One region of the Nonomuraea sp. NPDC054003 genome, then DNA from elsewhere that is predicted to be linked to it. Evidence: riboswitches for the same ligand, from Rfam matches in the RefSeq annotation. Region 1 holds a riboswitch; the other holds the start of a gene.
What was found. A riboswitch is a leader RNA that binds a small molecule or an ion and turns the genes downstream of it on or off. The one in region 1 is predicted to bind cobalamin.

Region 1 (5,636 bases):
CGCCAGCTTGAGCTCATCCAGCCCGACGACCGCGCTGAACGGATATGGAACGATCAAAACAGGACCTTCCGGTTGACGTGAGCGACCCGCCAGCCGTCCCGGGTGATGGCCAGCTCGGTGGTGGACAGGGGAGCGAGGTCGAAGCGGGCGGCGCCCAGCGGGCCGAGCCCGAGCGCGTGGCCCAGCGCCGCCCGGATGGTGCCGACGCCGCAGACCACGACTCCTTCGGGCTCCTCCCGTACGCCGTCGAGCCAGCGCGCCACCCTGGCGGCGTGCGCGGTCAGCGGCTCGCCGCCGTGCGGTGCGGCGTCGGGGTCGGCCAGCCACCGGGCGATCGCGTCCGGCTCCTGCTCCGCGACCCGCTCGTACGGCAGTCCGCGCCACCGGCCGCAGTCCGCCTCCCCGAGCGCGACGGCCTCGCACGCTGCCAGCCCCAGCGCCGCGGCGGTCTGCCGCGCGGCCCGTACGGGAGCGGTCCAGGCCGTCGTGACCCCGGCGAACCCCGCCGGCCCCAGGCCGACGTCCGGAGTCCCGGCGGTTCCCCGGGCGGGCTTCGTGAGTGCGGTGGCTCTGGTCAGGCCCGCCGTGTCGGCGTCCTCGTCGGTGGGGAAGCAGGCGGCCCGCGTCCCCGGCGTGGTGGCGTGCCGGACGAACAGCACCTCAGCTCGGCGCGGCGGCACCCACGGGAGCCGCCGCGCCTCGTGCCGCCCGGTCGCAGGCCCAGCCGAACAGCGCGCCGAAGACCGCCCAGAAGACCAGCTGCGTGCCGATCGAGGCGAGCCTGAACTCCCACAGCAGCGTGGCGGGGAAGCCGTCGGGCACCTCGTCGACCGTGGGCAGCAACAGCCACGCGGCGACCACCGGCACGAGGAACGCGGCCACCACGGCGACCCACCGGGGCCACCCGCCCGCGTGGACGCGGCGGGCCGTCGCCACCGCGATCGCCGCCGCGGCCAGCCCGACGAGCACCATCACCACGTACAGCAGGGTGCGGCTGTTGATCGTCGCCGGATCGCCCACCGCAGGCGGATTAGCCGGATATTTCAGGAAGGGAACGAGGATGACCGCGACGAACGCCGTCCCCGCCGCCGCCAGCGCCAACCGCCCGTCCGACCGCGGCCCGACCCGCCCGCGCAGCCCGGCGAACACGAGCGCGAAGATGCCGCCCACCGCCAGCCCGTACAGCCCGGTGGCGAGGAACAGCCCGGCCTTCTGCGCCGGCCTGCTGACCTCGGCCTCCTCGCCGTGGCTGTGCCCGTGCCCGTCCGCTGAAGCGGGCGCCGGCGCCGCGGCCTCCTCCAGGGCGATCGCCGCGTCCACCTGGGGTTCCCCGAAGGTGAAGGCGAATCCGCCCGCGATCAGTCCGGCCAGGAGCCCCAGGAGCAGGCCCCTGACCACGAAGGTCCGTACCACGCCGGCCCCTAGTGGCACGGCACGCCGAGCAGGTGCCGCCCGTCGTGCATCAGTTCGTGCAGGAAGGCACCCATCTGCGAGACCGCGCCGTTGTCCATCAGGACCAGGTACGCCACGAGCAGCAGCACGGGCACGGCGAGCAGCCAGGGGCCAAGACGTGGAAAGGGAACAGCAGACGGGGTGGAGAGCCCGCTCATCGATCCTCCTCAGGGTGACGCGTCCCATGTAACGAGGTCACGGCGGCCAAGCGACCTGGCTCCCGGGATCTGCGTCCCGGATACAGTGGCGCGTCCGCACCGGCATCTCACCGGATTTCCCTTGGACGACCGTGAAATCCACCGGAACCTATCCTTTCCTCCCGTTCGCGTCAATGCGCCCAGGCCGTCCCGGAGGCGCAGGAACACATATGAGACGATGCCGGACGTAGGCGACGGCGGAACGAGGAAGCCGGTGTGAATCCGGCGCGGTCCCGCCACTGTGACCGGCGAGCGGACCCCGAACACGCCACTGCCCCTACGGGTGGGAAGGCCGGGGCGAGCGTCGACCCGGGAGCCAGGAGACTCACGCGGTCGCCTCCTCGAAGGAATTGGGGCGGATCTCCCCAAGAGAGGACGGTGGCCGCCATGCCACGAAGCCGACGCGACGCCATTTCCCCTGCTCGGCGCGCGGGCCTTCTTGATCGATCCCGCCCCGCCACGCCGGTCAGGAAAGGCCCCTCCCATGACGAGTCCACGCTCGCTCCCCGCCACGCTCCTGCTGACCATCGGGCTGATGACGGGGTGCGGCACCGCGCAGCCCGCAGCCTCCCCTCCGCCGTCTACCGTCGGGGGCTACCCGGTCACCGCGACCAACTGCGGGGTGACCACCACGTACCAGCAGCCTCCACGGCGGGCGGTCACGATGAACCAGCACGTCACCGAGATCATGCTGGCGCTCGGGCTGGAGAAGTTGATGGCCGGCACCGCCTTCCTCGACGACCGCATCCCGCCGGAGTACGAAGCCGCCTACAACAGCGTCAAGGTGCTCGCCGAGGAGTATCCGTCGTACGAGGTCCTGCTGTCGGCCGAGCCCGACTTCGTCTACGGTGGCTTTCGCAGCGCCTTCGACGAGCAGGGGCGTGGCCGGGAGGCGCTGGCCGAGGCCGGGATCAACTCGTACCTCAGCCTGGAGGCATGCCCGTCCGGCCCGGTCACCACGGATCTCCTGGAGGAGGAGATCCGTGCGATCGGCCGGATCTTCGGCGTGAGCGACCGCGCCGAACAGCGCGTCGCGCAGATGCGCGCCGTGCTGGAGGGCGTCGAGGAGAAGGTGCGCGGCGCCGAGCCGGTCAAGGTCTTCGTGTACGACAGCGGCGACAAGACCGCTTTCACCGCGGGCGGAGCCGGCATCGGCAATGACATGATCAGCCGGGCCGGGGGCGTGAACCTCTTCGCCGACCTGGGCAAGGCGTTCGGCGACGTGTCGTTCGAGCAGGTCGCCGACCGCGCGCCCGAGGTGATCGTCATCTACGACTACGGCGACCAGAGCGTGGCGGACAAGAAGAGGTTTCTCCTGGCCAACCCGGCGCTCAAGGACGTCCCGGCGATCAGGGACCAGCGGTTCGCGGTGCTGCCGCTGTCGGCCACGGTGCTCGGCGTCCGGGTGCCGGAAGGCGTCGAGTCGCTGGCCGGGCAGCTCCACCCGGACCGCTTCTCGTGACCGCGCTTGCCGCGGTGCCGAGAAGCGCCGCGCGCCTGCCGTACTCGCTGGTCCTGATCCTGCTCACGGCCCTGGTCCTCGTGGCCGCCACGGCCGGGATCGCGGCCGGGTCCGTCCCGCTGGCCACCGGCGACGTGTGGGGCATCCTCGTCCACCGGGCCGTGCCCGCGCTCGTCGAACCCACCTGGCCGCCCGTCAGGGAGACGATCGTGATGGACGTGCGGGCGCCGCGCGTGCTGCTGTGCGGCGTCGCCGGGGCGGCGTTGTCGGTGTGCGGGATGGCGCTGCAGGCCCTCGTGCGCAACCCGCTGGCCGACCCGATGCTGCTGGGCGTCTCCTCCGGGGCGAGCGTCGGCGCGGTGCTCGTCCTGGTCCTGAACCTCACGGTGTTCGGCGCGTTCTCGCTGCCGCTGGCCGCGTTCGCGGGGGCGCTGGGCGCGCTGACCCTGGTGTGCTTCCTGGCCCGCTCCGGCGGCCGGATGACCACGGTACGGCTCGTCCTGGCCGGGGTGGCGACCGCCGAGGTGCTCTCGGCGGTCGCCGGCTACCTCATCGTCACCTCCGGCGATCCGCGCAAGACCGAGTCGGCGATGCGCTGGATGCTGGGCGGCTTCGGCGGCACCTCCTGGGACCTGGTCCCGATCCCGGCCGCGGCGGTGCTGCTCGGCACGGTGACGCTGCTCGGCGTGTCCCGCCCGCTCGACCTGCTGCTGGCGGGGGAGGAGGCGGCCGCCTCCATGGGGCTGAACGTGCACCGCTTCCGCGCCTGCCTGTTCGTCCTCGTCGCCCTGATGATCGGCGCCGTCGTCGCGGTCAGCGGCTCCATCGGGTTCGTCGGCCTGATGCTCCCGCACATCGTGCGCCTGCTGGTCGGCGCCGGGCACCAGCGCGCGCTGCCGGCCGCCGCCCTGCTCGGCGCGGCCTTCCTGATCGCCGCCGACCTGGCGGCACGTACGGTGATCGCTCCCGAGGAGATCCCGATCGGCATCCTGACGGCGCTCGCCGGCGGCCCGTTCTTCCTGTGGCTGATGCGGCGGAAGGCGGCCTGGTGAGGCCCGGCCATCTCCGCGCCGAGCACGTGGGCGTCGCCGTGGCGGACCGCGACCTGGTCCGTGACGTGGTCCTCGACGTGACGCCCGGCGAGGTCGTCGCGCTGACCGGGCCCAACGGCGCGGGCAAGTCCACCCTGTTGCGCACCTTCTACCGCGCCCGGCGCCCCACCTCGGGGCGGGTGCTGCTCGACGGCGAGGACATCTGGCGGACGAGCGGCCGGCGTCTCGCGCGCCGGCTCTCCGCCGTCGTCCAGGAGCCGCCCGGGGAGTTCGAGCTGACCGTGTACGAGGTCGTGGCCATGGGGCGCGGCCCGTACAAGCGAGCTTTTCAGGGCGACGACGTCGGCGACCGGCGGATCGTCATGGACGCCCTGGACGCGCTCGGCGTCACCGCGCTCGCCCAGGCGCCGTTCGACCGGCTGTCGGGCGGGGAGAAGCAGCGCGTCCTGATCGCCCGCGCCCTGGCCCAGCGGACCGGCACGATGGTGCTCGACGAGCCCACCAACCATCTCGACCTGCGCCACCAGCTCGACGTCCTGCGGCTGGTGCGCGGCCTGGGCGTGACCGCCGTGATCGCCCTGCACGACCTCAACCTCGCCGCGGCCTTCTGCGACCGGATCTGCGTGATGCGTGCCGGACGAGTCGTCGCCGACGGCCCGCCCGCCCGGGTCCTCACCCCGGCCCTGCTGACCGAGGTCTACCAGGTGTCGGCGGACGTGCACGCCCATCCCCGCACCGGCGTCCCGCAGATCAGCGTTCACCCAGACCAGGAGAGCCCTTCATGATTCCTCCACCCGCCTCACCCGCCGCACTCGGCGAAGCGCTGAGAGGCATCGCCGGTTTCGGTCCCTTCTTCGTCCTCGACACGGAACTGGGTCAAGGGAAGTGGCGGCCGGTCAAGGATGCCTACGCCGCCGGCCTGGCCCACCTGGTGGCGGACCGTGCCGCGCGCTACGGCACCGGTGAGACGCGCATCGCCGCCTCCATCGTGCAGCTCGGCCACGCCGCGCGGCTGTGGTCGGTGGTGCTCGGCTGCGCCGTCGCACACGGCGTCGTGCCCGACCTGTCCGGGCTCCAGCAGGAAGCCGAGGGGCCCGGCCTCCGGCTGGCGGTACCACGCGGCTGGCACACTCCCGAGGACGACGCGGCTCGCACCGCTGCTCTACCGCATCGTCATGGACGAGCATCTCGTCCCGCTGGCGGTGGGGCTGCGCGTCAAGGTCGCCGCCGGGCTGCTGCATGGCAACGCCGCCTCCGCCCTGGCCGAGGCCGCGCGCGAACTCGTACGGGCCCGTCCCGACCTGAGGCAACCCGCCACCGACCTCGCCCGGCGGCTGCTCGACACCGGCGACCTGCGCGGCAAAGGCGCGTTCACCGGCCCCGACCTGTCGTTCCGCCGCCGCACCTGCTGCCTCTACTATCGCGTGCCGGGCGGCGGGAAGTGTCCCGACTGCTGCCTGACACGGTAGCCGG
Region 2 (14,231 bases), on a different contig from region 1:
GGCCGGGCTGCCGGAGATCGCCGCGCCCGCGCTGATCGTGGCGGGGGCCGACGACCCGGCGACGCCGCTGGAGCACGCGCTCACCCTGACCACCGGCATCCCGGGCGCCCTGCTCGCGGCCATCCCGGCGGCCTCGCACCTGGCGACCGTCCAGCGTCCGGTCCCGGCGACGGCCGCGATCCTGCGCCACCTCTCCGACACCTGGCCGGCGGGCGCGGGTAAGGCCGCGGGGGAGAGCCGGGCCGACGGGATGCGGACCCGGCGCGAGGTGCTCGGCGGCGCGCACGTCGACCGGGCCAACGCCGCCATCACCGACTTCACCCGCGACTTCCAGGATTTCATCACCCGCTACGCCTGGGACGAGATCTGGAACCGTCCCGGCCTCGACCGGCGCGCCCGCAGCGTCGTCACGCTCACCGCGCTGGTGGCGCGCGGTCACATGGAAGAGCTCGCGATGCACGTACGGGCGGCTCTGCGGAACGGGCTCACCCGTGAGGAGATCAAGGAGGTGCTGCTGCAGACCGCCGTCTACTGCGGGGTACCGGCGGCCAACTCGGCCTTCGCGGTGGCGCAGCGCACGCTCGCGGACATCGACGCCGAAGGGTAAAGGGGTTTTGGGGTGGTTTATGGTTTAAAGGTGCATTTCGAGGATGGGTGGGCGGCTGCGCCCCTGCAGTGGGTGATGGGGGAGCTGGGCCAGGACCAGCTCGCCAGGATGGCCACCGACCCCGCGCTGGTCGCCGCGGTGGACCAGCACGCCGCGATCCTGCGGGACACGATCCCGCTCGACCCCGAGATCCTGGGCGACTACGTGCTGGGCTTCCTGGACGGACTGCGCGAGTGGGGCTGGTTCTACGACGGCCTGCCCGACCCCCCGGCGCTCCGCCTGACGGCCGCGTGCTGGCTCGCCCACCGGCACGGCTTCCTCACCGGCGACCTCCCCGCCTAGGCCGTCCGCGGGACCGTCATGCCCGCGCCGGCAGCTTGTCCAGCGGCTCGTTCCGGTACAGGCGCCCGATGGCATCGGCCAGGAGCGGCGCCACCGAGCACACATCAAGCGGCATTCCCGAGTCGGGCCGCTGTGCGACGGTGTCGGTGACCAGGATCCGCCGGATCATGGCACGGCCGAGGCGCTCGGCCGCCGATGCCACGAACAACCCGTGCGTCGCCACCACCACGATCTCCGGCGCGGCACCGTGGCCGGCCACCACCTCCGCGGCAGCCTCGATAGTGCCGCCCGTACTGATCATGTCGTCGACGATGACCACCGGACGATCCCGTACATCCCCCACCAGTTCCTCGGCGACCACACGTGTCCCGCTCAGCCTGGTCTTGCGCACCACCGCCACAGGACACGACAGCAGAGCGCCGTAATGCTCCGCCAGCTTGACCGCGCCGAGATCAGGCGCCACCACCACGGCCTCGTCCGGCACCTGCTCACCCAGCACGCGGGCGAGGGACGGCACGGCCGTCAGCATCTCCACCGGAACAGCGCAGATCGCCTCCAGCGCGGTCGTGTGCGGATCCGTCACGATCAGACGCCGCATCCCGGCCGAAGCGAGCGCGTCCGCGACGACGCGGATTCCGATCGCCTGCCCGGACCGGCCACGACGGTCCTGACGGGCGTACCCGAAGTACGGCATGACCGCGGTGATCTGCGCCGCGCCCGCCCGACGGCAGGCGTCGATCAGCAACAGCGACTCCATCACGTGCTCGTTGACCGGCGGGCTCGTGGGTTGGACCAGATAGACGTCCGCACCCCGCATCCCGCCCACGACGGGCCGGAGCTCTCCGTCCGGAAATCGCTCCACCGCCGCGGAGACCGGCGCGATGCCGAGAATCCCGGCCACGGAGCCGGCCAGCGCGTGGTTGGCCGTTCCCGCCACGATCTGCAGTGTCATCGGTGTGGTCCACCTCCGCTCGTGGCGGGGCATCTACCCCTCGCTGCCCTCGCTCCCCCTCCGGCCCAGGCCGGCCGCGAGCAGCAGCTCGTGGGCGAGTCGTGCGGCCCGCTCCGCATGCGGCTGCCCGGGCTCCTCCACCGGAGGGCTCTCCAGGCCGCGGGCCAGGGCCAGACTCGCCTCCGCCAACGCCTGGAGCTGCTGGTCGACTTTGTCGGCCCGGGCCCTGAGAGCGTTCAGCTCGGCCTCGAGCGCATGAGTTCGTTCTTCTGAAGAAACCACGTCAGGCTGGGGCTCGGACATCTGACCTACCTCTCAGGAAGCGCTCGCTCTGCTTTCCCCCTGCCCAGGGTCGGCGCGGTGTCACAGCGTCCAGACCTCCTTACCGGGGTCGCGGCCGGGCCGAGTCGGCCCGCCCGCCCCTGCATCGTCCCGGAGGTCGGCGGGAGTCAGGGCTCCCGGATGTCCGGCCGGGTGGAGCCGACCGTCCCGGTGCCGGTCTGCGGCGTGATCCGCTGCTCCGACGTGCCGCGCTCGGCCATCTCCTCGGGCGTCATGGCACGGGCGTGCTCACGCCCCTGCTGGTACGCCTCCGCGTGCGCCCTGGCCTGCGGCGCCTCCTCCTCGATCCGGCTGAGCCAGCGTTCCCACCGCTGCTGCATGGGCCGCACGAGCCCGCCGCCGACGCCGATGGCCGCGATCGCGCCCACTGTGGCGAGCGCCGCGATCAGGACCGGGGTGGTGACCGCCGTGGCCACGCCGATCTGGTTGAGCGCGGCGATGATCCCCAGCGCCCAGATGAACACTTCCGCGGCCACGGCCAGCAGGCGGCCGTAGGACAGCCCGCCGAGCGCGCCCCTGATGATGTCGCCGACGGCCTTCGCGATCGCGCCGGCCACCACGATGATCACGATGGCCACGATCGCCATGGGCAGCCACGCCACCACGGCGTTCAGCAGCGCGGAGATCGGGTTCGGCCCGAACACGCTGAACGCGATCTGCAGGGTGACCAGGATGATCGCATAGAAGACGATCCTGGCGAGCAGGCTGCTCGCGTCGTACTGGCTGCGCTCCAGCCACCTCTGCACGCCACTGCGCTGGACGGCCCGGTCGAACCCGACCCGCTCCAGAACCTTGTCGACGACCTTCTCCAGCAGCTTCGCCACGATCCAGCCGATGATGAGTATGACCAGGAACGCGATGAGTCTTGGTACGAATGTCGCGATCATTCGCCAGGCATCGGATATGCCCTGGCCTATGTTGATGTCCACGGTTTCCCCCTCCGAGGAGCCAATGTCAGCGCGCTACCCGCTCGGAGTGGCTATATGCACGCAGCGTGACATAATCTGCGCAGAAGCGGCCAAATGGTAAACAGAGCGTGATGATGGACGCCTTTGAGGTCAAGGCCGCTCGATGATTCGCCCTGGCCCGGTGCAACGAGAAAGCCCCAGACCTGGCGGGTGCCAGAATCTGGGGCTTTGTGGGGTGGACGATACTGGGATTGAACCAGTGACCTCTTCCGTGTCAGGGAAGCGCTCTCCCGCTGAGCTAATCGTCCGTATTGAGTTGTCACTCAGAGCGGAAGACGGGATTCGAACCCGCGACCCTCACCTTGGCAAGGTGATGCTCTACCCCTGAGCCACTTCCGCATGGCACTGCTCTTACCTTAGCGGATCTCGTGAGATCCGCCGAACCTGCCGAGGTGGAGACGGGATTTGAACCCGTGTAGACGGCTTTGCAGGCCGCTGCCTCGCCTCTCGGCCACTCCACCAGGAGTTGAACTCCGAGCGGAAGACGGGATTCGAACCCGCGACCCTCACCTTGGCAAGGTGATGCTCTACCCCTGAGCCACTTCCGCGTGTCTCCGGCGCCAGCCGGTTACGAAGAAAACCATATCGCTTTCCGGGAGTGCCCGTGTCCATGGAGCAGCTCCCGGGGCGAAAATCAGCGGACGAGGCGGACGTCCTCCGCCTTGACGAACGCGACGCGGTGACCGAGCTGGATCTGGTGGTAGCGCTGCCTGCCCCTCACGGTGACGTGGTTCGCGGGCTTGTATCCGGCCGCATGGTACGAACCGGTCAGGGTGTCGCCGACCGTGTACGCCTCGCCGGGGCCGATCCGGTACGGGAGCGCGACGTGAGGCTGGTAGGCGACTCCCGTGCCGCGATAGGCCGACTTCTCCGGGTAGGCGCGCCCGTACACCTTGACGTCCGGGTTGCGCGGGACCACCACGGGGCCGCGGGCGCGGACGGCGGTCGGGTGCTCGTGCGGGTCGTGGAACCAGGCACGGCGGCCGAGATACCAGATGGCCGTCCAGTCGCCGCGCCGCCCGGCCACCGCGAACCGCTGCCCGGCGGAGGCGCGGGCGCTGTGGTCGTAGACGCTGTACGTGCTGGGCTCGCCGACGCGCTTGCCGATGTCGTCCACCAGCGGCGCGTCGTGGCGGGGCGCCGTGTGCAGCCACACCGCGGACGCGCCGTGCGGCGGGCACGGCCGGTCGGGCTTGGCGCTCTTGCAGCCGGTGAAACGCGGCCGGTGCTCGTCGTACTCCGGCAGGATCAGGACGGATCCCCCACGCCCGGGCCGTTCCCGCACAACCCTGCCGAACCCGACCCCATCACGCACGACCGAGCTTGCGGCGGTCTGGTCGCGCATGGCCGAGCCCATGGAGTCCTGGTCACGCACCACCGGGCCGCTCTGACCGCGCACGACCGCGTCCGCTGTGGCCTGATCAAGCACGATGGTGTCGGCGGCGGTCTGATCACGCGCGGCCGGATCCGCGGCGGGCCGGTCAAGCGCGGCTAGGTCTGCAGGGGTGTGGTGGTGCGTGGCGGGGTCCGCGGTGGTCTGGTCATGTGCGGCCGGATCCGCAGGGGTGCGGTGATGCATAGCAGGGTCCGCGGCGGTCCCGTCGTGCGCGGCCGGATCTCCAGCGGTGTGGTGACGCATGGCGGGGTCCGCGGTGGTCTGGTCATGTGCGGCAGGATCCGCAGGGGTGTGGTGGTCCGCGGCGGTTCCGTCGTGCGCGGTCGGGTCCGCGGCGGTGTGGTGCATGGGCAGGTCTGCGGTGGTGTGGTCGCGTATGGCTGGGGCCGCCGGAGGCTGGGCGTGGGAGGGACTGGTGGTGTCGGGGTGGTCTGGTTCTTCGCCGTACGAGGTGGCGGGCTCGTCGGTGGCTGCCTTCCTCAGGGTGTCGAGTCGCCGGGGGCGCTTGTCGAAGGGGGCGTCGAGCAGGTCGAAGTAGTGGGCCCAGTCCCAGTAGGGGCCGGGGTCCTCGTGCATGGTGGCGAGGGTGTCCGGGGTGGTGCCGGGGACGTTGTCGTGGCCCAGGATGTGGGCCCGGTCGAGCGGGATGTCGTGCTCGGCGGCCAGGTGGCGGACCAGCCGGGCCGAGGCGCGGTACATGGCCTCGGTGTACCAGGTGCCACCCCTGGCCAGGTAGCCCTCGTGCTCGATGCCGACCGAGCGGGTGTTGACGTCCCAGTTGCCGGCGTGCCAGGCGATGTCGCGGGTCTTCACGTGCTGGGCGATCTGGCCGTCGCGGGAGCGGATCGTGTAGTGCCAGCTCACGTACTCCGGGTCGCGGATCAGGCGTGGGATGCCCCGGAAGGGGCCCTCGGTGTCGTGGATGACGATGTAGTCGATTCGGCGGGGGCGGCTCATGCGGTCGTGGTTGCCGTAGTCCTGCTCGCCGGTCCTGGCGTACGCGGCGGGCATCCATCGGCACTCCAGCGACGGCGGGCACTCGGCCCCGTCCCCCGGATCGGTCGGACGGACGGGGGAGCGGAGCGCCGGGTGCGCGGGCAGCCGGACCAGGGAGCCGTCGTCCGCCCGTCGGGCCGCGCCGTCGCGGATCACCCGCAGCACCTCGTCGGCGAACGCGGGCGAGCCCGAGTAGCGGGCGACCGCGGCGTGCCAGCGGGCCGGGTCGGCGCTGGGCACGCCCTGGTAGGACGCGAGCAGGGCGGCGCCGGCCCGGATGTTCGCGGCGGCGTCCCTGCGCAGCCGCTCGACGCTGACCCCCGTCAACCGCGCGGCCTCCCCAAGAGTCGCCCCCCAGTCGCCTCCGGACGAGGCCGCTTCGCCCGCGGTCGCGCCCCGATCGCCGCTTCCGGTCCGCGCCGCCTCTTTCGAGGTCGCTCGCGGGGAGCCGGATGCCGGCCGGGTGGTCTCGTGGGGTGTCGTCCCCTTGCCTTCCGCCGGGCCCGTCGCGGGTTCGCCCCGGGGATCCAGGTGCGGGCGGGGGCGGGCAGCGTCGCCGCGGGCGTCGCCGTGCTGGTGGCCCGGTGCGGCGGCGCGGGGGAGGGGGCCGTGCGGCCGGCCGCCGGAGCGGGGACCGGCGCCCGTGATGAGCGCGGGGTCCAGCAGGTGCATGGGGCCGTAACCGCCCGCCGTGGAGGGCTCGCCCGCGTGCGCGTCCCAGCGCGACTGCAGGTACGACACGCCCAGGAGCACGCTGACCGGCACCCCGTACTCCCTGGCCGCCGAGGCGAAGTCGTCCTGGCGTCCCCCCGGCTGGCCGGCCAGGACGGCGGCGGCGACGGCGACCTGCAACAGCATGACGGACCTCCACGCGACGGTACGACGCGAACACTGTGCGTCACCATTCCCGCGCCCGCATGGGATCTACCTAAAGCCGCACACCTGATTGGGAGAAGCTGAGCCCTCGTCCGAGCTGATTCTGCCCGAAATCGGGCAGGATGTTGGCGTGTCTCGTTCCATCTGCGTAATGTCCTCGTCTGTGTCTACGGCGCGGCATCCCTACGAGGACCTCATCGTCCACCTCACCCGGACGAGCCCGCTCGGGCCCGGCGAGGCGGCGCGCGTGGTGGCCGACGTGCTGTCGTACTTCTCCGAGTCCTCGGAGGAGTTCGTCCGGCGTCGCCACGGGGAGTTGCAGGCCCGTGGCTTCACCAACGATGAGATCTTTCCCAGGATCGCCGCCGAGCTGAGGGCCCGCCGGGTGGCGGCGCCCGAGCTGTCGCTGCGGCAACTGCGCCGGATCGTCTACGGATAGGAGACTCGGATGTGCGGAATCGTCGCGTACGTGGGGCCGAAGGACGCGGCACCCATCCTGCTCGAAGGGCTGCAGCGGCTGGAGTACCGCGGCTACGACTCGGCCGGGATCGTCGTCTCCAGCAAAGGACTCAAGGTCCGCAAGGTCAAGGGCAGGGTCGCCGACCTGGCCAAGGTGGTGCCGGCCAGGTTCAAGGGCGCTCTCGGCATCGGCCACACCCGGTGGGCGACGCACGGCGTGCCCAGCGACGAGAACGCGCATCCGCACCTGTCGGGCGATGAGCGCATCGCGGTGGTGCACAACGGCATCATCGAGAACGCCGGGGAGCTGCGGGCCAAGCTCGTCGCCGACGGCGTGGAGTTCCGGTCCGAGACCGACACCGAGGTGCTCGCCCACCTGATCGCCGCCGCCGTCGACGAGAACGACTCCCTTGAGGAGGCCGTACGCAAGTCGCTCAAGAGCGTCGTCGGCACGTACGGGATCGCGGTGATCGACGCCGAGCGGCCGGGCGAGGTGGTCGTGGCTCGCAACGGCAGCCCGATCGTGCTCGGCATCGGCGAGAAGGAGATGTTCGCCGCCTCCGACGTGGCCGCGCTCGTCCGCTACACCCGCCAGGTGGTCCACCTGGAGGACGGCGAGCTGGCCGTGCTGCGCGCCGACGGGTTCCACACCTTCGCCAGCGACGCCCGCGAGACCGCCAAGGAGCCGCTGACCGTCGACTGGGACGCCGGCCACTACGACACCGGCGGCTACGAGCACTACCTGCTCAAGGAGATCTCCGAGCAGCCCGAGACCACCGCCCGCACGATGAGCGGCCGCCTGGACGAGCGCTTCAACGTGGCCCACCTGGGCGGGCTCAACATGAACGCCCGCGAGACCCGCTCCTTCCGCCGGGTGAAGGTCATCGGCTGCGGTTCGGCGTACTACTCCGGCCAGATCGGCGCCCAGCTGATCGAGGAGCTGGCCCGCATCCCGGCCGACGCCGAGCCCGCCAGCGAGTTCCGCTACCGCAACCCCGTCGTCGAGCAGGACACGCTCTACGTCGCCATCAGCCAGTCCGGCGAGACCTACGACACGCTCGCCGCCGTGCAGGAGCTCAAGCGCAAGGGCGGCCGGGTGATCGGCATCGTCAACGCGGTCGGCAGCGCCATCGCCCGCGAGGTCGACGGCGGCGTCTACCTGCACGCGGGCCCTGAGGTGTCGGTGGCCTCGACCAAGGCGTTCACCTCGACCGCGGTCGCGTTCGCGCTGCTGGCGCTGCACCTGGGCCGGGTGCGCGACCTGTCGCCGGCCGACGGCCGGCGCATCTGCGAGGGCCTGCGCAGGCTGCCGGGCCAGATCGAGGAGATCCTCACGCAGGGCGACAAGATCGCCGAGCTGGCGCAGAAGTACGCCAAGCACGCGAGCATGATGTTCGTCGGCCGGGTCCGCGGCTATCCGGTGGCCCGCGAGGGCGCCCAGAAGCTCAAGGAGATCTCGTACGTGCACGCCGAGGCCTATCCGGCCAGCGAGCTCAAGCACGGCCCGCTCGCGCTGATCGGCCCGGAGATGCCGACGGTGGCGGTCGTCCCCGACGACGAGCTGCTCGACAAGAACCTCACCACGCTCGGCGAGATCCGCGCCCGCGGCGGCAGCGTGCTGATGGTCGGCCACCGCGAACCGGACACCAAGCTGGCCGAGGACTGCATCGTGGTGCCCAAGAACGAGATCGAGCTGGACCCGATCCTGCTCACGATCCCGCTCCAGCTGCTGGCCTACCACGCCGCGGTGGCCCTCGGCAGGGACGTGGACAAGCCGCGCAACCTGGCCAAGAGTGTCACGGTGGAATAGCGGCAAGAGGGGGTTAGTAAACCCTTACCGTTCGGCTGGGTCATAGTCGGAATCCGGCCGGTGTCGCCCCGGGAGGGGAGCGCCTAGGGTCGAAAATGTGCCCCAGTCCGACCCCGACACTCCCAATCTCGCCCGAATGTACGACTACCTGCTCGGCGGCAAGGACAACTTCGCGGTCGACCGCGAGGCCCTGGACCGGCTGGCGGACCTGATACCGGAGGCGGTGCCGCAGGCGCGCGCCGCCAGGGAGTTCCTCCAGCGTGCGGTACGCTACGCCGCCGCGCAGGGCGTCACCCAGTTCCTGGACGTGGGCAGCGGCCTGCCCACCCAGGGCAACGTGCACGAGGTGGTCCCGGACGCCAGGGTCGTCTACGTCGACCACGACCCGGTGGTGGCCGCGCACGGCCGCGAACTGCTGGAGGAGCAGGCCGGGGCCGTCTTCGTGGAGGCCGACCTGCTCGACCCCGCGCGGATGCTGGACGGCGCCGCCGGCTTCCTCGACCCGGCCAGGCCGGTCGGGGTGCTGCTGGTGTCGGTGCTCCACTTCGTGCCCGACAGCATGAACCCGCACGCCGTGGTCGCCCTCCTGCGGGAGGCGCTGGCGCCGGGCAGCCACCTGGCGATCGCGCACGCCACCTCGTCCGGCGACGCCCCGGCGGGCGGCACCGGCCGGGGACCGGAGGAGATCCAGGCGTTCTTCGGTGACTTCGTCATGATCGAGCCCGGTCTGGTGCAGGCCCACGAGTGGCGGCCCGACCGGCCACGCCTGGTCGGCGCCACACGGCTGCCGCTGCTGGCCGGGATGGCCTGGAAACCTTAGTAGGTGATATCCGGCATGTGTAACTCTGCGTGATCTGTAAATAACCTGAAGTGGACACTTCGGGGGAGGCGGGTCATGCGGCGCAGGCGGTTCCTCGTGACAGGCCTGGGAGTGGCCGCCTGCTTGGCCGGCTGCGGTGACCGTCACGCCGGACGCGCGCCCGGCGCGTACGAGATCCTCGGCGGCGGCGAGCGCTGGAGCCGCGTCGCCGAGGCGTTCACCCAGGTGGCCCGCGGAGCCGGCTACCCGGTCGGCGGGGCCGGGCCGGTCACCACGATCACCATCACCGGGCTGCCCGCGCTCGCCGCCGCCGAGCTGAACGCGGCCGAGTCGCCCCTGCACGGCACCACCCCGCTGGCCCGGCTGGCCGGCGAGGTCGAGGTGGTGCTGGTGCCGCGCGACTCGGGTCTGGCCACCTTCGACGCGTTCGGCGCCCGCCTGCGCGCCGACCCCACGGGCACCCCGCTCGCCGGCGGGCCGCAGGGCGCCCCCGACCACCTGCTGTTCGGGCTCATCGCCCGCGGGCTCGGCGCCGACACCCGGCAGGTGGACTACACCGGCTACCCCGGCATCTCCGAGGTCGCCACCGCGCTGCTCGCCGGCCGCGCCGTCGCCGCGACGGGCCCGCTCGCCGGCTGGCGCCCGTACATCGACCGGGGCCGGGTCCGGGTGCTGGCCGTGTCCTGTGCCGAGCGGTTCCCCGGGCTGGACGCGCCCAGCCTGCTGGAGCTCGGGGTCCGGGTGGACTTCGCGAGCTGGTGCGCCGCCGTCGGGCCCGGCGGCATGCCGCAGGAGAGCCGGGAGGCGGCCATCGGCATGTGCGAGGAGGTGACCGGCTCGCCCGGCTGGCAGCGTACCTGCCGGGAGGGCGACTGGACGCCGATCCCGCTGGCCGGCGACCGCTTCGCCGCCTGGGTCGTCTCCGAGGTCCGCCGCACCAAGGCCGTGCTCCGCGATCTCGGCCTCCTCGAAAGCGGCAAGGGCACAACATGATGTGGCGGTTGCGAAAGCAGCCACTAGATGTAGGATCTCGATCGTTCGCCGGTTCGCCCCCGCCCGGGGCGGAGCAAAAGGGAACCCGGTGCGATTCCGGGGCTGCCCCGCAGCGGTGAGCGGGAACGACCGCCGTCAACGAGCACTGGAAAGATCCGGGAAGCGACGGCCAGTAGGAGAGTGCGAGACGCCCGCGAGCCCGAAGACCTGCCGGCGATGGACCATGTCCAGGGCCTCGAGGGAGGGCCCGGGGGCCTAGCGGCGTGCGCCGCCGTGCTCTCGCGCGCCCTCACGGGGATGAGCTCGCGAGGAGAGAGCACGTGACACAGATCGTCGAGGGTGATCGGCGCCTGGCCATCGAGGAGGCCGCCGCCCGGGTGATCGCCGACCCGGCGAACTCGCGGGTGGCCGCCGGGCTGCTCGCCGAGGAGATCGCCGACGAGGCGGCCGCGCACGGGGTGCGGTCGTTCTCCGGCTCGATCGCCGCCACCCACGCGGCGGGGCTGATCCAGGACGGCCTGGCGGAGTTCGTCGCCGCGCACGCCGCCGAGCTGGACGCGCTCGTCTCGGACGCCGCCGACGAGCGGTTCGAGTACTTCGGGCTGCGCACCGTCTACGACCGCTACCTGCTGCGCCACCCGGTCACCCGGACCGTGCTGGAGCGGCCCCAGCACTTCTTCCTGCGGGTCGCCTGCGGGCTGTCGGAGACCGTCGCGGAGGCCGCCGAGCTCTACCGGCTGATGGCGACGCTGTCCTACCTGCCCAGCTCGCCGACCCTGTTCAACGCGGGCGCGCGCCGCCCGCAGCTCTCGTCGTGCTTCCTGCTCGACTCGCCGCGCGACGAGCTGGAGGCGATCTACGACCGGTACGCGCAGGTCGCCCGGCTGTCGAAGTACGCGGGCGGCATCGGCATCTCGTGGACCCGGGTGCGCTCACGTGGCTCGCTCATCCGGGGCACCAACGGCCACTCCAACGGCATCGTGCCGTGGCTGCGCACCCTCGACGCCTCGGTCGCGGCGGTCAACCAGGGCGGCCGGCGCAAGGGCGCGGCCTGCGTCTACCTGGAGACCTGGCACGCCGACATCGAGGAGTTCCTGGAGCTGCGCGACAACACCGGCGAGGACGCCCGCCGCACCCACAACCTCAACCTGGCCAACTGGGTGCCGGACGAGTTCATGCGCCGCGTCGAGGCCGGTGAGGACTGGTCGCTGTTCGACCCCAAGGACGTCCCCGACCTGCCCGACCTGCACGGCGAGGCGTTCACCCGCGCCTACCGGGCCTACGAGGCCGAGGGCCGGCACACCCGGCGGATCCCGGCCAGGACCCTGTACGGGCGGATGATGCGGACGCTCGCGCAGACCGGCAACGGCTGGATGACGTTCAAGGACACGGCCAACCGCACCTCCAACCAGACCGCCCGGCCGGAGAACGTCATCCACCTGTCCAACCTGTGCACCGAGATCCTGGAGGTCACCAGCGACGCCGAGACCGCGGTGTGCAACCTCGGCTCGGTCAACCTCGCCGCCCACCTGGACGGGCGCGACGGCCTCGACTGGGAGCGGCTGCGCGCCACCGTCCGGACGGCCGTGCGCTTCCTGGACCGCACCATCGACCTGGGCTTCTACCCGACGCCCGAGGCCGGGGCGGCCAACCGGCGCTGGCGGCCGATCGGGCTCGGCGTGATGGGGCTGGCCGACGTGTTCTTCGCGCTCCGCCTCCCGTTCGACTCGCCGCGGGCGCTGGAGCTGTCCACCCGTATCGCCGAGGAGATCGCGCTGGCGGCCTACGACACCTCGGCCGACCTGGCCGCCGAACGCGGGCGGCATCCCTCGTACGACGACACCCGCGCCGCGGCGGGCGTGCTGCACCCCGACCACTACGCCGCCGCCGGCTCGCCGCGCTGGGACGCGCTCCGCGAGAAGATCGCCGCCACCGGGCTGCGCAACTCGCTCATGATCGCCATCGCGCCGACGGCCACCATCGCGTCCATCGCCGGCTGCTACGAGTGCATCGAGCCGCAGGTGTCCAACGTGTTCAAGCGCGAGACGCTGTCTGGCGAGTTCCTCCAGGTCAACCGCTATCTGGTGGCCGACCTGCGGGAACGCGGGCTGTGGACGCAGGCGACGCGTGACGCGCTGAAGCGCGCCGACGGGTCCGTGCAGCACCTGCCGGGCATCCCCGACGACCTCAAGCTGCTCTACCGCACCGCCTGGGAGCTGCCGCAGAAGGCGCTCATCGACCTGGCCGCCGCCCGCCAGCCGTACGTCGACCAGGGCCAGTCGCTCAACCTGTTCATGGCCGCCCCCACCATCGGCAAGCTCTCGTCGATGTACGCCTACGCGTGGAAGCAGGGCCTGAAGACCACCTACTACCTGCGTTCCCGCCCGGCCACCCGCATCGCGCAGACCACCGTCCAGCCGGCCGCCGCCGTCGAGCAGGTGGCCTGCTCGCTGGAGAACCCCGACGTCTGCGAAGCCTGCCAGTAAGGAGATCCCCTCATGCTTCTCGACCCCGGAATGGACCTCACCCTGCGCCCGATGCGCTACCCGGACTTCTACGAGCGCTACCGGGCCGCCATCCGCAACACCTGGACGGTGGAGGAGGTCGACCTGCACTCCGACGTGGCCGACCTGGCAAAGATGACCGCCCAGGAACGGCACCTGATCAACCGGCTGGTCGCGTTCTTCGCCACCGGTGACTCGATCGTCGCCAACAACCTGGTGCTCAACCTCTACCAGCACGTCAACGCCCCCGAGGCCCGGCTCTACCTGAGCAGGCAGCTGTTCGAGGAGGCGGTGCACGTGCAGTTCTACCTGACGCTGCTCGACACCTACCTGCCCGACCCGGACGAGCGGGTCAAGGCGTTCGCCGCGATCGAGCACATCCCGTCGATCCGCGACAAGGCCGAGTTCTGCTTCCGGTGGATCGACTCCATCGGGGACCTGCGGAGCCTGGAGAACGCGGGCGACCGGCGGCGGTTCCTGCTCAACCTCATCTGCTTCGCCGCCTGCATCGAGGGCCTGTTCTTCTACGGCGCCTTCGCGTACGTGTACTGGTTCCGCTCCCGCGGCCTGCTCAGCGGGCTGGCCACCGGGACGAACTGGGTGTTCCGCGACGAGTCCATGCACATGGAGTTCGCGTTCAGCGTCGTCGACACCGTCCGGGCGGAGGAGCCCGAGCTGTTCGACGAGGAGCTGGGCGAGCAGGTCGGCCGCATGCTGGAGGAGGCGGTCGCCGCCGAGCTGGCCTTCGCCCGCGACCTGTGCGGCGACGGCATGCCCGGGATGTCCGCCGAGCAGATGCGCGCCTACCTGGAGTACGTCGCCGACCAGCGGCTGGTCAGGCTGGGCATGCCCCGCCGCTACGGCACCGAGAACCCGTTCGCCTTCATGGAGCTCCAGGACGTGCAGGAGCTGGCCAACTTCTTCGAACGCCGGGTGTCCGCTTATCAGGTGGCGGTTGAGGGCAATGTGAGTTTTGACGAGAACTTCTGAATCTTCGGGGGGTCGCTCACGTGCAGTTCTCCAGCGCCTGGCTGAACCTGGCCGGCGCGATGATCGGGGCGGTCATCGTCCTGGAGCTGACCCGGCAGGTGCTCCTCAGGGTCGGGCGCAAGTGGACCTTCAGCAGCCGCCTGGTCAAGCACTGCCACTGGCCGGTGGTGACGACC

Region 2: it holds a riboswitch for cobalamin, as region 1 does, so the genes downstream of both, ACZ6YG_RS19355 (ribonucleoside-diphosphate reductase subunit alpha) here and ACZ6YG_RS43095 (ABC transporter substrate-binding protein) in region 1, are expected to answer to the same signal.

Annotation. Positions count from the first base shown of each region.
Region 1 is NZ_JBVJKR010000027.1:67,464-73,099, reverse strand. Features, by position in the region: gene ACZ6YG_RS43110 (histidine phosphatase family protein) at 54-659, opposite strand; gene ACZ6YG_RS43105 (CbtA family protein) at 661-1,413, opposite strand; gene ACZ6YG_RS43100 (CbtB domain-containing protein) at 1,422-1,610, opposite strand; cobalamin riboswitch at 1,639-1,767, opposite strand; cobalamin riboswitch at 1,814-1,996, shown strand; gene ACZ6YG_RS43095 (ABC transporter substrate-binding protein) at 2,134-3,111, shown strand; gene ACZ6YG_RS43090 (FecCD family ABC transporter permease) at 3,108-4,163, shown strand; gene ACZ6YG_RS43085 (ABC transporter ATP-binding protein) at 4,160-4,948, shown strand; gene ACZ6YG_RS43080 (hypothetical protein) at 4,963-5,292, opposite strand; gene ACZ6YG_RS43075 ((2Fe-2S)-binding protein) at 5,339-5,632, shown strand.
Region 2 is NZ_JBVJKR010000007.1:25,968-40,198, forward strand. Features, by position in the region: gene pcaDC (bifunctional 3-oxoadipate enol-lactonase/4-carboxymuconolactone decarboxylase PcaDC) at 1-607, shown strand, start outside; gene ACZ6YG_RS19290 (DUF6401 family natural product biosynthesis protein) at 638-949, shown strand; gene ACZ6YG_RS19295 (ribose-phosphate diphosphokinase) at 966-1,901, opposite strand; gene ACZ6YG_RS19300 (hypothetical protein) at 1,935-2,204, opposite strand; gene ACZ6YG_RS19305 (mechanosensitive ion channel family protein) at 2,351-3,166, opposite strand; tRNA gene ACZ6YG_RS19310 (tRNA-Val) at 3,388-3,459, opposite strand; tRNA gene ACZ6YG_RS19315 (tRNA-Gly) at 3,479-3,550, opposite strand; tRNA gene ACZ6YG_RS19320 (tRNA-Cys) at 3,602-3,672, opposite strand; tRNA gene ACZ6YG_RS19325 (tRNA-Gly) at 3,688-3,759, opposite strand; gene ACZ6YG_RS19330 (N-acetylmuramoyl-L-alanine amidase) at 3,846-6,461, opposite strand; gene ACZ6YG_RS19335 (hypothetical protein) at 6,643-6,918, shown strand; gene glmS (glutamine--fructose-6-phosphate transaminase (isomerizing)) at 6,928-8,748, shown strand; gene ACZ6YG_RS19345 (SAM-dependent methyltransferase) at 8,846-9,568, shown strand; gene ACZ6YG_RS19350 (tripartite tricarboxylate transporter substrate-binding protein) at 9,644-10,561, shown strand; cobalamin riboswitch at 10,594-10,790, shown strand; gene ACZ6YG_RS19355 (ribonucleoside-diphosphate reductase subunit alpha) at 10,882-13,047, shown strand; gene ACZ6YG_RS19360 (ribonucleotide-diphosphate reductase subunit beta) at 13,060-14,055, shown strand; gene ACZ6YG_RS19365 (mechanosensitive ion channel family protein) at 14,076-14,231, shown strand, end outside.